One region of the Paenibacillus sp. YAE3 genome, then DNA from elsewhere that is predicted to be linked to it. Evidence: predicted binding sites of a transcription regulator. Region 1 holds the regulator's gene; each other region holds the start of a gene.

Region 1 (4,306 bases):
AACCGCCGCGGGACGAAACGGACGACAACCCTCTCGCCGGGGTGGAGTTCAAGGAATATTTGGGCGAAATTCAGAAGCGTCTTAAGGCTATTATGCCCCAATACGAGGAGCGCGAACCGCAAACGATCATGTTCGATCAGGTGATGAACGCGCTGAACGAGGACAAGCATCTGTTGATCGAGGCGGGAACGGGCACCGGCAAATCGCTGGGATACCTTATTCCTTCCATTTACCAAAGCGTCAAGCAGCAGCAAAAGGTGATGATCAGCACGCACACGATCAACCTTCAGGAGCAGCTGCGGGAGCGCGACGTGCCTTTGTTGACGCAGGTTGTGCCGTTCCCTTTCAAGGCGGCGGTCTTTAAGGGAAGACAACATTATTTGTGTTTGAGAAAATTTGAACATAAAATAAACAGAAGAGACTTTTTTAATCCCAAGGAAGATACGATTACCGCTGCGCAGATGATCGTATGGCTTGCGCAAACCGAAAACGGCGACGACGAGGAGCTGAATCTCGGGGGAAGGGGCGGCGACTTCTGGGAAACGGTGAGCAGCGATTCGGATTCCTGCCTGGGCCGAGCCTGCCCGTGGTTCCGCAAATGTTATTATCACCGCGCGAAACATGAGGCGGGCATCGCCGACGTCGTCATTACGAACCACTCCAAGCTGTTCACGGACGTTAAAGCGGGTCATCAGCTGCTGCCGTCCTATGAGCGCCTCGTCATTGACGAAGCCCACCATTTGGAGGACGTTGCCGGCAAACATCTGGGGCTGCACATGAAATATTTCAGCGTCGTCCACACCCTTACGCGTCTGTACAAAGATGCGCGGAGCGGACAGCTTATCGCCCTCCGCCAACAACTGCAGTCGTCCGGGCAGGAGCGGGCCGGCGACTGGATCGCGGCGATCGACCGCATCAGCGAAGATTTGGTCGACGTCAAGGAAACTTGGGACAAGCTCAGCGAATCCCTGTTCGCCCTGATGCCGGAAAGGAATGACGCCGCGCCGGGAGAATCCGGGCAATATGTGCTGAGGCTCCAGCCGTCGAAATGGCCGCAGGAATGGGAAACATTGAAGGCGATGGAGAACCAGATCCATGTGAAAATGAGCGAAATCGTCCGCCGCGGCGAAAAAATGCTGGCCGAATACAAGGAAAACGAAGACGATTACAGCGCGGACAGCCTGATAACGGATCTTAGCGGCCTGTTCAAGGACCTGGCTGCCGAACGGGACGATCTGAGGACGTTCATGAATCTGGACGATGCCACCGTCGTTTATTGGATGGAGGCGAGCAGCCATTTCCGCAGCAAATCGCTTCAGCTGTATGCGGTTCCGGTGGACGTCAGCAAACAGCTCAAGGAGTTGTTTTTCGATAAAAAGAAAAGCGTTATATTAACGTCGGCTACTTTGTCGGTGGACAAGTCCTTCCAATACATGATCGATAATCTTGGTCTGCAGGAAGACCAGGAGAGCGGCAGGCTGGTATCCGTGCAGCTTCCTTCCCCGTTCAAATACCGCGACCAGGCATTGCTGGTCATTCCGCGGGATTTCCCGAGCGTAAAAGGAAGCGTCGGCGATCCGGTGTTCGTGGACACCCTCGTGCGGTCCCTGGCCGACGCGGCGATCGCAACCCATGGCCGAATGCTGGTGCTGTTCACCTCGTACCGGATGCTCCGGCAGGTGCATGAACCGCTGAAAAACGCCCTTGCGGGCAGCGATATCACCGTGCTCGGCCAAGGCGTGGACAGCGGCAGCCGCACCAAGCTCATTCGCCGGTTTCAAGACAGCAGCGCTTCGGTGCTGCTCGGTACGAGCAGCTTCTGGGAGGGAGTCGATATCCCCGGCGAAGCGTTGACCTGCCTGGCGATCGTAAGGCTTCCGTTCCAGCCGCCGAACCACCCGCTGAACGAAGCGAAAGCCGAACTGTTGCAGCGCCAGAAGAAAAATCCGTTCATGAAGCTTTCCGTGCCGCAGGCGGTCATCCGCTTTAAGCAGGGCTTCGGCCGCTTGGTTCGTACAGCGAATGACCGCGGAATCGTCATCGTTTACGATACGCGCGTAATCGAGTCTTACTACGGGAAATATTTTCTCTATTCCTTGCCGGGGCCAAAGATGGAGCATATGAATACGGAAAAAATGGTTCCCCGTATATCTGAATGGCTTCAAGAGGGTTAAAATGACCCTTTTCATAGGATCGAACGATAGAAATTAAGCTGTTAAATAGGGGGAACATGCATGAAATCGGAGAAAATTTCCGAAGCGGTCGTCCGCAGATTGCCTGTATATTTACGTTATTTGAATGATTTGCACAAGCGGGAGGTAGCGACGGTCTCCTCCCAGGAGCTTGGCCAGCGACTGGACCTGAACCCGGCGCAAATCCGCAAGGATCTTGCGTATTTCGGGGATTTCGGCCGGAAAGGGATCGGATACGACGTTTCGTACCTGATCGAAAAAATCCGCCACATCCTGAACCTGGATCAGCAGATCAACGCGGTGCTGGTGGGCGCCGGCAACCTGGGACAGGCGCTTTCCAACTACAACTTTTACCTGCGCGAAAACATTAAAATCGTGGCGGTCTTCGACGAAAATCCGAAAAAAATCGGCAAAAAAATCAATACGCTGACGGTGCAGCCGATGGAAGAGATCACGGATACGATCAAAAACCGGAATATCCGAATCGGCATCATTACGGTGCCCGCCGTCGAGGCCCAGAACGTGGCCGACCAGCTTATTGGCGCCGGGATCGAGGCGATCCTGAACTTCGCGCCGACCATTCTGAAGGCGCCGGCCAACATCCGGATCCATGCGGCGGATTTCACGACGGACCTGCTGAGCCTGGCTTATTATTTGAATAACGGAAAGGACGATTCAGCTGATGGCGGAGAACAAGACAAACCAATGGATCATTAAAAACGGCAGCTTTGCCGTGCCTGACAAAGACAAGCCCGTAATCCAGGGCTGCATGGTCATCGAAGGCGACCGCATTGCTTATATAGGGGAAGAAATGCCGGAGCTTGAAAACGATGTTCCCGTATTCGACGGCACGCATCTGTTTTTTATGCCCGGTCTGATCAATACGCACGGGCATGCGGCGATGTCGCTGCTGCGGGGGTACGGGGACGACCTGGCCCTGCAAATTTGGCTGCAGGAGAAAATGTGGCCGATGGAAGCCAAGTTTACCTCCTCCGACGTCTATTGGGGAACGGCGCTGTCGGTGCTGGAAATGCTCAAGGGCGGGACGACGACCTTCCTGGACATGTATGACCATATGGACCAGGTCGCCAAGGTGACAGAAGAGTCGGGAATCCGCGCGTCCCTGATGCGGGGCGTCATCGGGTTATGCTCCGAGGACATTCAGCGTCACAAGCTGAACGAGGCGATCCAGTTCGCACGCGATTGGAACGGCAAAGCGGACGGCCGGATCACGACGATGATTTCGCCGCACGCGCCGTATACATGTCCTCCGGATTTCATCGAGAAATTCGTGCAGGCCGCCTTTGACCTGGATTTGCCGATGCATACCCATATGTCCGAAACGATTGCCGAGGTCGAGCAAAACGTTCGGGATTACGGCTTGCGTCCGGTCGCCCATTTGGAGAAGCTCGGCGTATTTTCAAGACCGTCCCTGGTCGCCCATGCCGTTCACTTGACCGATGAAGAAATCGGCATTTTGGCGCGCAACAACGTGGCCGTGTCCCACAATCCGGGCAGCAACCTGAAGCTGGCGAGCGGCGTGGCCCGCGTGACGGATCTGCTCAAAGCGGGCGTAACGGTCTCGCTCGGCACCGACGGCGCGGCCAGCAACAACAATTTGGACATGTTCGAGGAAATGCGTCTTGCGGCGCTCATCCACAAAGGGGTGTCCGGCGACCCGACGGCGGTTCCGGCTTACGAAGCCTTGAAAATGGGAACGGTATACGGAGCGCAATCCCTTTTCCTGCAGGACGTCGGTACCCTTGCGCCGGGCATGAAAGCCGATTTTATCGCACTAAATACCGATCAAGCCCATTTTCTTCCGCATACCGATCTGATTTCCCACGCGATCTACTCGGCTAGCGGCAAAGACGTCGAACATGTGTGGGTGGACGGCAAGCAGATCGTGAAGCATGGCGCGTGCCTGACGATGGACGAAGAGCGCATCCGCCGGGAAGCCCAAGCCGCGTTCGAAGGTCTCTTGTCCCGGTAAGAACGGCCAAAGATAGGGGAACTTATGCTAAAGAACAAAAAGAAATGGATTTTTCTCGGCATCGTCGCGTTTCTGCTGATCGTGTTCGGGCTTTACCGTTATTACATATACGTAACGCAGG
Region 2 (4,306 bases), 170 kb from region 1:
TGAACTTCTGTTTCAGGTTCGAAAAATCGGTGTCCGGATATTCGTAGAACAGCCACATCGCTTTGGCCGCGTCCATCGGCGAGCCCCCGCCGAGGGCAATGATGCAGTCCGGCTGGAACCGTCTCATCATCTCGGTGCCCCTGTCCACCGTCGCCGTCGACGGATCGGGCTCCACTTCCGAAAACACTTCGATGACGACCGGATTTTGGCGCTGGCGCAGGAAATATTCGACCCTTTCGACATATCCCAGCTTCACCATCATCTCGTCGGTCACGATCGCGATCCGGCTGATGTCCGGCATTTTGGCCAAATATTGCGTTGCCCCTTTTTCAAAATAAATTTTATCCGGTACTTTGAACCATTGCATATTCACGGTACGGCGCGCCACCCTTTTAATGTTGATGAGATTGACCGCGGTGACGTTCGAAGACGTCGAATTCCGGCCGTACGACCCGCAGCCGAGCGTCAGCGAAGGCAGGTTCGTGTTGTAAATGTCCCCGATCGCCCCGTGGGTCGACGGCGAATTGACGATGATCCGCCCGGTCTGCAGCCGGTCCGAAAAGGCCGAAATCACTGCCTCGTCATGCGAGTGGATGACCGACGAATGTCCCATCCCGCCGAACGCGACGACCTCCGCCGCACGCTGGATGCCCTCTGCCGCGTTTTTTACCTTATAACAGGCCAGCACCGGGCTGAGTTTTTCCGCGGACAGCGGGTACTTCGGACCGACGCCTTCGATTTCGGCCACCAAAATTTTGGTTCCCGCCGGCACGCTGAAACCGCATATTTCCGCGATCTTCACCGCGGATTGGCCGACGATGGCCGGGTTGACCGCGCATTTTTCCAGGTTGATGGCGCCAGCCGTCAGCTTGGCGGTTTCTTCCTTATTGACGAAGTAGCAGCCGTTTGCGATCATTTTCTTTTTGACCGCATCGAAGATCGGCTCCTCGATGATGACCGCCTGCTCCGATGCGCAAATCATCCCGTTGTCGAACGACTTGGACAAAATGAGGTCGGTGACCGCCTGGTCGATATCCGCCGATTTTTCGATGAAGCAAGGCACGTTGCCCGGACCGACCCCAAGAGCCGGTTTGCCGCAGCTGTAGGCGGCGCGCACCATGCCCGAACCTCCCGTCGCCAAAATGAGCGCCACGTCGGGATGGTTCATCAGCGCGTTCGTTTTGTCCATGTCCGGCTCTTCGATCCACTGGATGCAATCGGCCGGAGCTCCGTGCTTTACCGCCGCCTCCAGCATGATTTTCGCCGCCTCGCGGCTGCACTGCTGTGCCGACGGGTGAAAGCCGAAAATGATCGGGTTGCGGGTCTTGATCGAAATGAGCGCCTTAAACATCGTCGTGGACGTCGGGTTGGTTACCGGCGTGATCCCCATGATGATGCCGACGGGTTCGGCGATTTTTTGATAGCTTTCATACGGGTTATCCTCGATGACGCCTACCGTTTTTTCGTATTTGATGCTGTGGTAAATGTATTCGGTGGAAAACATGTTTTTGGTGATTTTGTCTTCGTATACGCCTCTGCCGGTTTCGTCGACGGCCATCCGGGCCAGCCGCATATGCTGGTCGAGCCCCGCCAGGGCCATCGCCTGAACGACCTCGTCCACCTGCTCCTGCGTCATGTCCATGAACTTCTTTTGCGCCTCGTTGGCTTTGTCGATCAGGGTCCGGATATACGCATCCGGCGCCGGTTGCGGTGCTTCTACGGGTTCTTTTTTAACAGCCATGTCTCTCATCCTTCCGGGGTTTTTTGAAAACTATTCTCTCTGGCCCGATCATAACAAAACCGGGTAACGCCCGGAGGTGATGTTTTTCACACGATCAAGTGAAAATTATCACAAATTCGGAATTTCGACACTTTTTCGGGCTTCAAAGTCCCCAAAAACCAAATTTTTCAGGTTATAATTTACTTAAAATTTATTTTAAAAATGAAAGAGATAAAGGGGATAACGAGTATGAGCAACCAACTGAACGTGATCGAAACCCGCGGGAACGCAAGCTGCTTCTCCGAACAAAACCTGGATCGGCTGATGGCTGTCATGCATGACCGGACCGTACCCGAAGGCTCCCATCTGTTTTGGGAAGGCGACAGCTCGGATAAGCTCTATTACGTCAAAAGCGGACGCGTACAGCTGACCAAATCCACGGATGAAGGCAAAGAGCTGATATTGTACGTGTACCAGGCGGGGGACATCGTTGGCCATGCCGACCCCTTTTTCACCCATAAGCAAACCTATACCGCCGAAGTGATGGAAGAAAGCGTCGTCGGCGTCATCGATCATAAAGACCTGGAATCGCTGATCTGCCAGCACTGCGACTTTGCGCTCGATTTCATGAAATGGATGGGCATCCATCACCGGCTGACCCAGACCAAATTCCGCGATCTGATGATGTACGGCAAGCCGGGAGCGCTCTGCTCGACGCTGATCCGGCTCAGCAACACGTACGGCGAAGAGCGTGGCGACGGCATTTTGATCAACAAAAAAATCACCCATACGGATCTTTCCAACATGATCGGCTCGACGCGCGAAAGCGTCAACCGCCTGCTCGGCGATCTCCGCAAAAAAAACGCAATCGAGTATGAAAACGGCCTGATCGTCATCAAAGACCTTGAAATGCTGCAGGATATTTGCCATTGCGAGCTGTGCCCGAAAGAAATTTGCCGCATTTGACCGGCAGGCGGCCGCCGATATCTACGATACGTCAACTCCAAGCTTCCGGGACCGCATCGGGTCTCTGGAGGCTTTTCCATATGCAAAACGTCCCATATGTCCCCTAACTGAATCATGTCTAAGCCTTTTTAGCTTCCTTTCCTCAAAACGGCTAAATATGTCATCATTAGGGCTCATTATTCCCGTTTTTAATCCTAAAGACCTATAAAGCTTTCAGATAAAAGAACCGATGAACATCATGTTGCGCATTTCTTAAGTCTTATTTTGCTTGCGCATATCTTCCTACAACATCAACCGATCATCGTTCGGCGCCTGAAGGACCGGAGAACCCGAATCTGCCCCGGAAGGACTATCCTGCAGGTTCCGGCGCTGAACTTAAAGGCCCGAATCCTCTTATCCCTTCCAAACGAAAGGAAACATCGAGGATTAGGCATACAGGTCGGATAAGGAGTGAATAACATGATGGCAGAAACATGGATTCGGCGGATTTTGATGGTCATTACCTTCATAGGTTCGATGGCATCCGGTACGGCGCAAGGCACGGCTTTGTCGTCTCCTCCCGGAATCGCTCCGGAGGCTGCGGCGCAGCCGACGTACCAAAAAGCCACCTGGCTGTGGACTACCGACTGGATCCGGCGGGATCCGCAGGAGGTGTTGTCGTTTCTCGGCGAACATGGCGCGAATCTCGTTTATTTGCAAGTGAACCCCGACATCCCCGCCTCTGATTATCAGAGTTTCATCAAGCAAGCGGCCGGCCTCGGCATCAAAGTGGATGCGCTGGACGGCGCCCCGGAATGGGGACTTGCGTGGAAGCGGCAAGAGATCGCGGATTTTCTGGCCTGGGTGCAAACCTACCAACAAGCGGCGGAAGCAAGCGAACAATTTCACGGCATTCACGTCGATATCGAACCTCATCTGCTTCCGGAGTGGAAAACAAACCGCTCGGACGTCATCAAGCAGTGGGAAAGCAACGTGCAATACCTCCGAACCGAAGCGGACCGCATGAAGCTGCCGCTTTCGGCCGATATCCCGTTCTGGCTCGGCAACAACGCGGCTTCGGACGGCAAGACGCCGCTCGACCGCTTTATGATCGGGCAGTTCGACTCGGTAACGGTCATGTCTTACCGCGACACGGCCCAAGCCATCGGCGGCATCGCCGAAGACACGTTCAAGGATGCAGCCGCCCTCGGCAAAACGGTTTTGGCCGCCGTCGAAACCAACCCCAGCCGCGAAGGCGATTTCCTGACGTTCCATGAAGAAGGAGCCGGCGCGATGAATGAGCAGATCGCCAAACTTCACGACATGGTTAAAAACCATCCTTCCTACGCCGGCATCGCCATTCACGATTTCGACGGCTGGCGGGAGATGAAACAATAAAAAAAGGGATGTACGCCGGTTTTCGTTCCCACTTGCGTACATCCCTTTTTATGACGGCATTTCTTTTGATGACCATCTGTCCGGTCCGCGTTTCGTCCATGAACAACTGGGTGCGAATCCTTTGCAGGTAATCCGTTTTAGCGCGGATGAAGCTGTACGGAAGCCTGTTTTCCGCTCAGCTGGATTCCCGACATTTTGGTTCCCGCCTCTTTCAGATCCGTGATCAGCCGTTCCAGAAGCTCC
Region 3 (4,306 bases), on a different contig from region 1:
TCCACCAAACCTTCGTTATATCCGTTAAACATCATCGCTGAATTCCTCCATCATTTCATCTTCGCGCCGCTGCAGCAGATGTTTGCGCCACACGGCGTCGTCTCTTTGAGGGTAATCTTCCCTGTAATGGGCGCCCCGGCTTTCCGTTCGTTCGAGCGCGGCCCGGGTTACCAGCATGCTGCTGGTCAGCATGTTGGCGAATTCGAACTCCTCTTTCTTCGTGAGCTCCGACTGGAAAATCGGCAGCTGCCGCTGCAGCTCCTCCATCCCTTTGCGGAGCATCGTTCCGGTGCGCCGCAGTCCGGCATACCGCACCATCACCTTCTGCAGCTTGAGCCGCCGTTCGATGACCGCCTGCTTGGGAGCGCCGGTCCGGCCCTCCAGCTGATGGGACAAGTCGATTGAACCGACCACGGGGGCCAAAGCGCGAATCCGGTTTACGATCCGTCTGCCGAACACGATCGCTTCGGAGAGCGAGTTGCTCGCCAATCGATTGGCCCCATGCACGCCGGTCGAAGAGACTTCCCCGCAGGCGAACAACCTGGCTACGCTGCTTTCCCCGTTCAGGTCCGTTTTAACGCCGCCCATCATATAATGCGCAGCCGGAGCGACGGGAATCCAATCCGTTGCCATATCCAGGCCATAGTTCATGCAGGTTTCGTAAATGGTCGGAAAACGGCGCTTGATAACGTCCTGCGGTTCGTGCGTAATATCCAAATACACGAAGGTCGCCTTCGTTTCCTCCATCTCGCTGAGGATGGCCCGGGCCACGATGTCCCGCGGCGCCAGCTCAAGCAGCTCGTGGTATTTTTCCATGAAGCGTTCGCCCTTAATGTTGCGCAGCACGGCCCCTTCCCCCCGCACCGCCTCGGAAATAAGGAAACGCGGGGCACCGGGGTAACAAAGCGCGGTCGGATGAAACTGGAGAAATTCCATGTCGCGGATTTGCGCGCCCGCCCGGTAAGCGATGGCAATTCCGTCCGCGGTAGCCACCTCCGGATTCGTCGTATAGCGATAAAGCTGTCCGGCCCCACCCGTGCACAGAATGGTAGCCGCCGCCTTGACATACACTCTCTGGCCGTCGGGACGCTGTACGAGCGCCCCGACGCATTCGTTTCCGGTCGTTATGACGTCGATCACAAAATGATGCTCCCATACTTGGACGCGTTCATGGCCCCGTACCTGCGCCGCCAGCGCCCTAACGATCTCAAAACCCGTCGCGTCGCCGTTGGCATGCAAAATCCGGCGGCGGCTGTGGGCGCCCTCCTGCGTCAACGCAAGCTCCCCGTCGATCTCGTCGAAGGCCGTGCCCAGCCGGATTAGCTCTTTGACGCCTTCAGGCCCCTCATTCACGAGAATATCGACCGCAGCCGACGAGCATAACCCCGCGCCTGCCATCAGCGTATCCTCACGATGGTATGCCGGAGAGTCGTCTTCCGAAGTCACGGCGGCGATTCCGCCTTGCGCATAGCGGGTATTGCTCTCCAGAAGGGCGTTTTTCGTAATCATAAGCACGTTCAGGTCTTTCCCCGCCTCAATGGCCGTATACAAGCCCGCAATGCCGGAGCCGACCACGATGACATCGGTTTCCACGCAAGGCAAGGACTGCAGGTCAAAATCAACCAAATACTGAGGAATCATGCATCATTCACCTGTCTTAGAGAAAGAGTAGCGCATGCTACTGTACTTGTAACATGCGCTCTAAAGAAATCCGGGCCTTGTCTGCGACGGCCGGCGGTACGTAAATTTGCGGCTTCATCGTTTCAAGGCACTTCACCAATTTTTTAAGATTGTTTACCTTCATGTTCGGACATACCAAATATTTGGTCGCAAAGTGGAAGGTCTTGTGCGGACTGTCCATGCGAAGCTGGTAGCCCGTGCCGTCTTCGGTTCCGACGATAAACTCCTGGCAATCCGACTTTTTGCAGTAATCGATGATCGCCGTCGTGCTGCCTACGAAATCTCCCATCGCAACCACTTCAGGACGGCATTCCGGATGCACGACGAACTGGGCGTTCGGATGTTTGGCTTTCATTTCCACAACGTCTTTTACGGTCAGCATGTCATGCGTATTGCAGTAACCTTCCCAAATGATCATTTTTTTGTCGGTATGCTGCTGTACGTAATGGCCGAGGTTTTTGTCCGGCACCCAAATGATCTCGTCGCAATCCAGCGATTGGATCACCTTCACCGCATTGGAAGAGGTGCAGCAAATGTCCGTTTCCGCTTTCACGTCGGCGGAGGAGTTGATATATGTAACGACTTTGGCGTTCGGATGTTGGGCTTTCAGCTTGCGGAGCCCATCCACGTTCACCATGTCGGCCATCGGGCAGCCTGCGCGTTCGTCCGGAATCAAAACCGTCTTGTTCGGAGCCAAAATTTTGGCGCTTTCCCCCATGAAATGCACGCCGCAAAAAACGATCGTCTCCGCATCCGTTTGCGCGGCTTTCTGCGCAAGCAAAAAGGAATCACCGCGGAAATCGGCAACCTCCTGAATTTCGTCCCGTTGATAATAGTGAGCCAAAATAATTGCGTTTCTTTCTTTTTTGAGCTGCATCAGCTTCTCGGTCAATTCCCGTTTTTGCTCCTCTTTATGCTGCAGCGCCAGAGCTTCCACCAGAAACCCACTCCTTTAATAAGGTCATCACATGATCCATGATATTGTGAAAATTCTCTCAAAGTTAGGTGTCTAAGCCTCGAGGTTTTTCAGTTATCAACTAATGTACACAAGGTTTCACGGGCTGTCAATTGGGCGGGAAGTTCGGCATAAACAGGTCCATCCTGCCAAAAAATCCTTATAGGGCGCATGTTTCGTGCATCCCTTCAGAGCAAAAAAGCTTGATTGAAAAAATAAAAATTTTTCATGATGCTTGGCTCAGGCTCCTTCATGCAAAATGAAAACAATCACATGCTCAGGACATACGCTGTGATCGACGGTTCCGTACTCATTGGGGTAAAGCTGCTAAAAAACAAAAAAACCCGGAAGACGATTGCCGTCGTCTTCCGGGTTTTGTATGTCCTGCTGGGTTTACGCTTTCGTACCTGGAGGCGTGCCTCCGTTATTCGGATCGTCTGCCGGCGGGTTCGTCGGATCGTTCGGAATGTCCGAAGAGCTCTTCGGAGCATCGTTCGGAATCTCATTCGTCGGCAAGTCGGCATTGTCCTCTTTGCCTTGAATGCGAACGCGAACGTCGCCGATCTCGTCGATTACGGGCGCGCCGCTTTCGGAGGAACCTCCGTTTTCACCGTCGCGCGGTCCGTCTTCCGACAGGTATCCTTGTTCGATCAGCTCTTTGATTTGCTCCAGCTCCAGAGTTTCTTTCTCAAGCAGCGTATTCGCGATGAGATGAACCTCTTTGGCGTGTTTGGTCAACAAATCTTTACAACGCTGATAACATTCGTTGGTCATGCGCTGCATTTCCTGATCGATTTCATAAGCGATGGAATCACTGTAATTTTGCTCGTGTCCAAGATCGCGGCCAAGGAATACTTGGCCTTGGGACGAACCGAATTGCAGCGGTCCAAGCTTCTCGCTCATGCCGTATTCCATGATCATGCTGCGGACGATGTTGGTCGCCTGCTGGAAGTCGCTGTAAGCGCCCGTTCCGATTTCCCCGATAAAGAGTTCCTCGGATACGCGGCCGCCGAGAAGGCCTGTCACTTTATCCAGCAATTCCTGCTTCGTGACGAGCATGCGGTCTTCCTTCGGCATCATGATGACGTATCCGCCGGCACGGCCGCGAGGAATGATCGTTACTTTATGCACCATATCGGCGTTTTCCAGGAAGTAGCCGACAATGGTATGGCCCGCTTCGTGATAAGCGACGATCCGCTTCTCGCGTTCGCTGATCACGCGGCTGCGTTTTTCCGTACCGACAATGACGCGGTCGATCGCTTCGTCGACCTCGCGCATGGAAATATCCTTCCGGTTGCGGCGTGCCGCAAGCAGGGCAGCCTCGTTCATCAGGTTTTCCAGCTCGGCGCCGGTAAAGCCGGTCGTGCGTTTCGCTACCACGTCAAGCTTAACGTCTTTCGTGAGCGGCTTATTGCGTGCATGGACTTTCAGCACCGCTTCGCGGCCCTTCACGTCCGGACGGTCGACCGTGATTTGACGGTCAAAACGTCCCGGACGCAAGAGCGCAGGGTCGAGAATATCCGCACGGTTCGTCGCCGCAACGATGATGATGCCTTCGTTGCCGCCGAAACCGTCCATCTCTACGAGCAATTGGTTCAGCGTTTGTTCGCGCTCGTCATGGCCGCCGCCAAGACCGGCGCCGCGCTGACGGCCAACCGCATCGATTTCGTC

The links. The regulator Rex, encoded in region 1, represses fermentation and respiration genes when NADH is low (regulators of the CRP and FNR family bind a similar motif). The targets are predictions, from matches to a motif close to TTGTGAAATATTTCACAA.
Region 2: the regulator Rex is predicted to act here: its motif matches at 1,838-1,855, upstream of adhE (bifunctional acetaldehyde-CoA/alcohol dehydrogenase).
Region 3: the regulator Rex is predicted to act here: its motif matches at 2,662-2,679, upstream of nadA (quinolinate synthase NadA).

Annotation. Positions count from the first base shown of each region.
Region 1 is NZ_BAAIYF010000002.1:465,083-469,388, reverse strand. It holds gene dinG (ATP-dependent DNA helicase DinG) at 1-2,174, shown strand, start outside; gene AC27KL_RS04965 (redox-sensing transcriptional repressor Rex) at 2,235-2,909, shown strand; gene AC27KL_RS04960 (amidohydrolase) at 2,875-4,185, shown strand; gene AC27KL_RS04955 (cell wall elongation regulator TseB-like domain-containing protein) at 4,210-4,306, shown strand, end outside.
Region 2 is NZ_BAAIYF010000002.1:638,213-642,518, forward strand. It holds gene adhE (bifunctional acetaldehyde-CoA/alcohol dehydrogenase) at 1-1,741, opposite strand, end outside; gene AC27KL_RS05900 (Crp/Fnr family transcriptional regulator) at 1,970-2,686, shown strand; gene AC27KL_RS05905 (hypothetical protein) at 3,146-4,063, shown strand; gene infC (translation initiation factor IF-3) at 4,201-4,306, opposite strand, start outside.
Region 3 is NZ_BAAIYF010000022.1:43,919-48,224, reverse strand. It holds gene nadC (carboxylating nicotinate-nucleotide diphosphorylase) at 1-35, opposite strand, end outside; gene nadB (L-aspartate oxidase) at 25-1,641, opposite strand; gene nadA (quinolinate synthase NadA) at 1,679-2,617, opposite strand; gene ftsH (ATP-dependent zinc metalloprotease FtsH) at 3,029-4,306, opposite strand, start outside.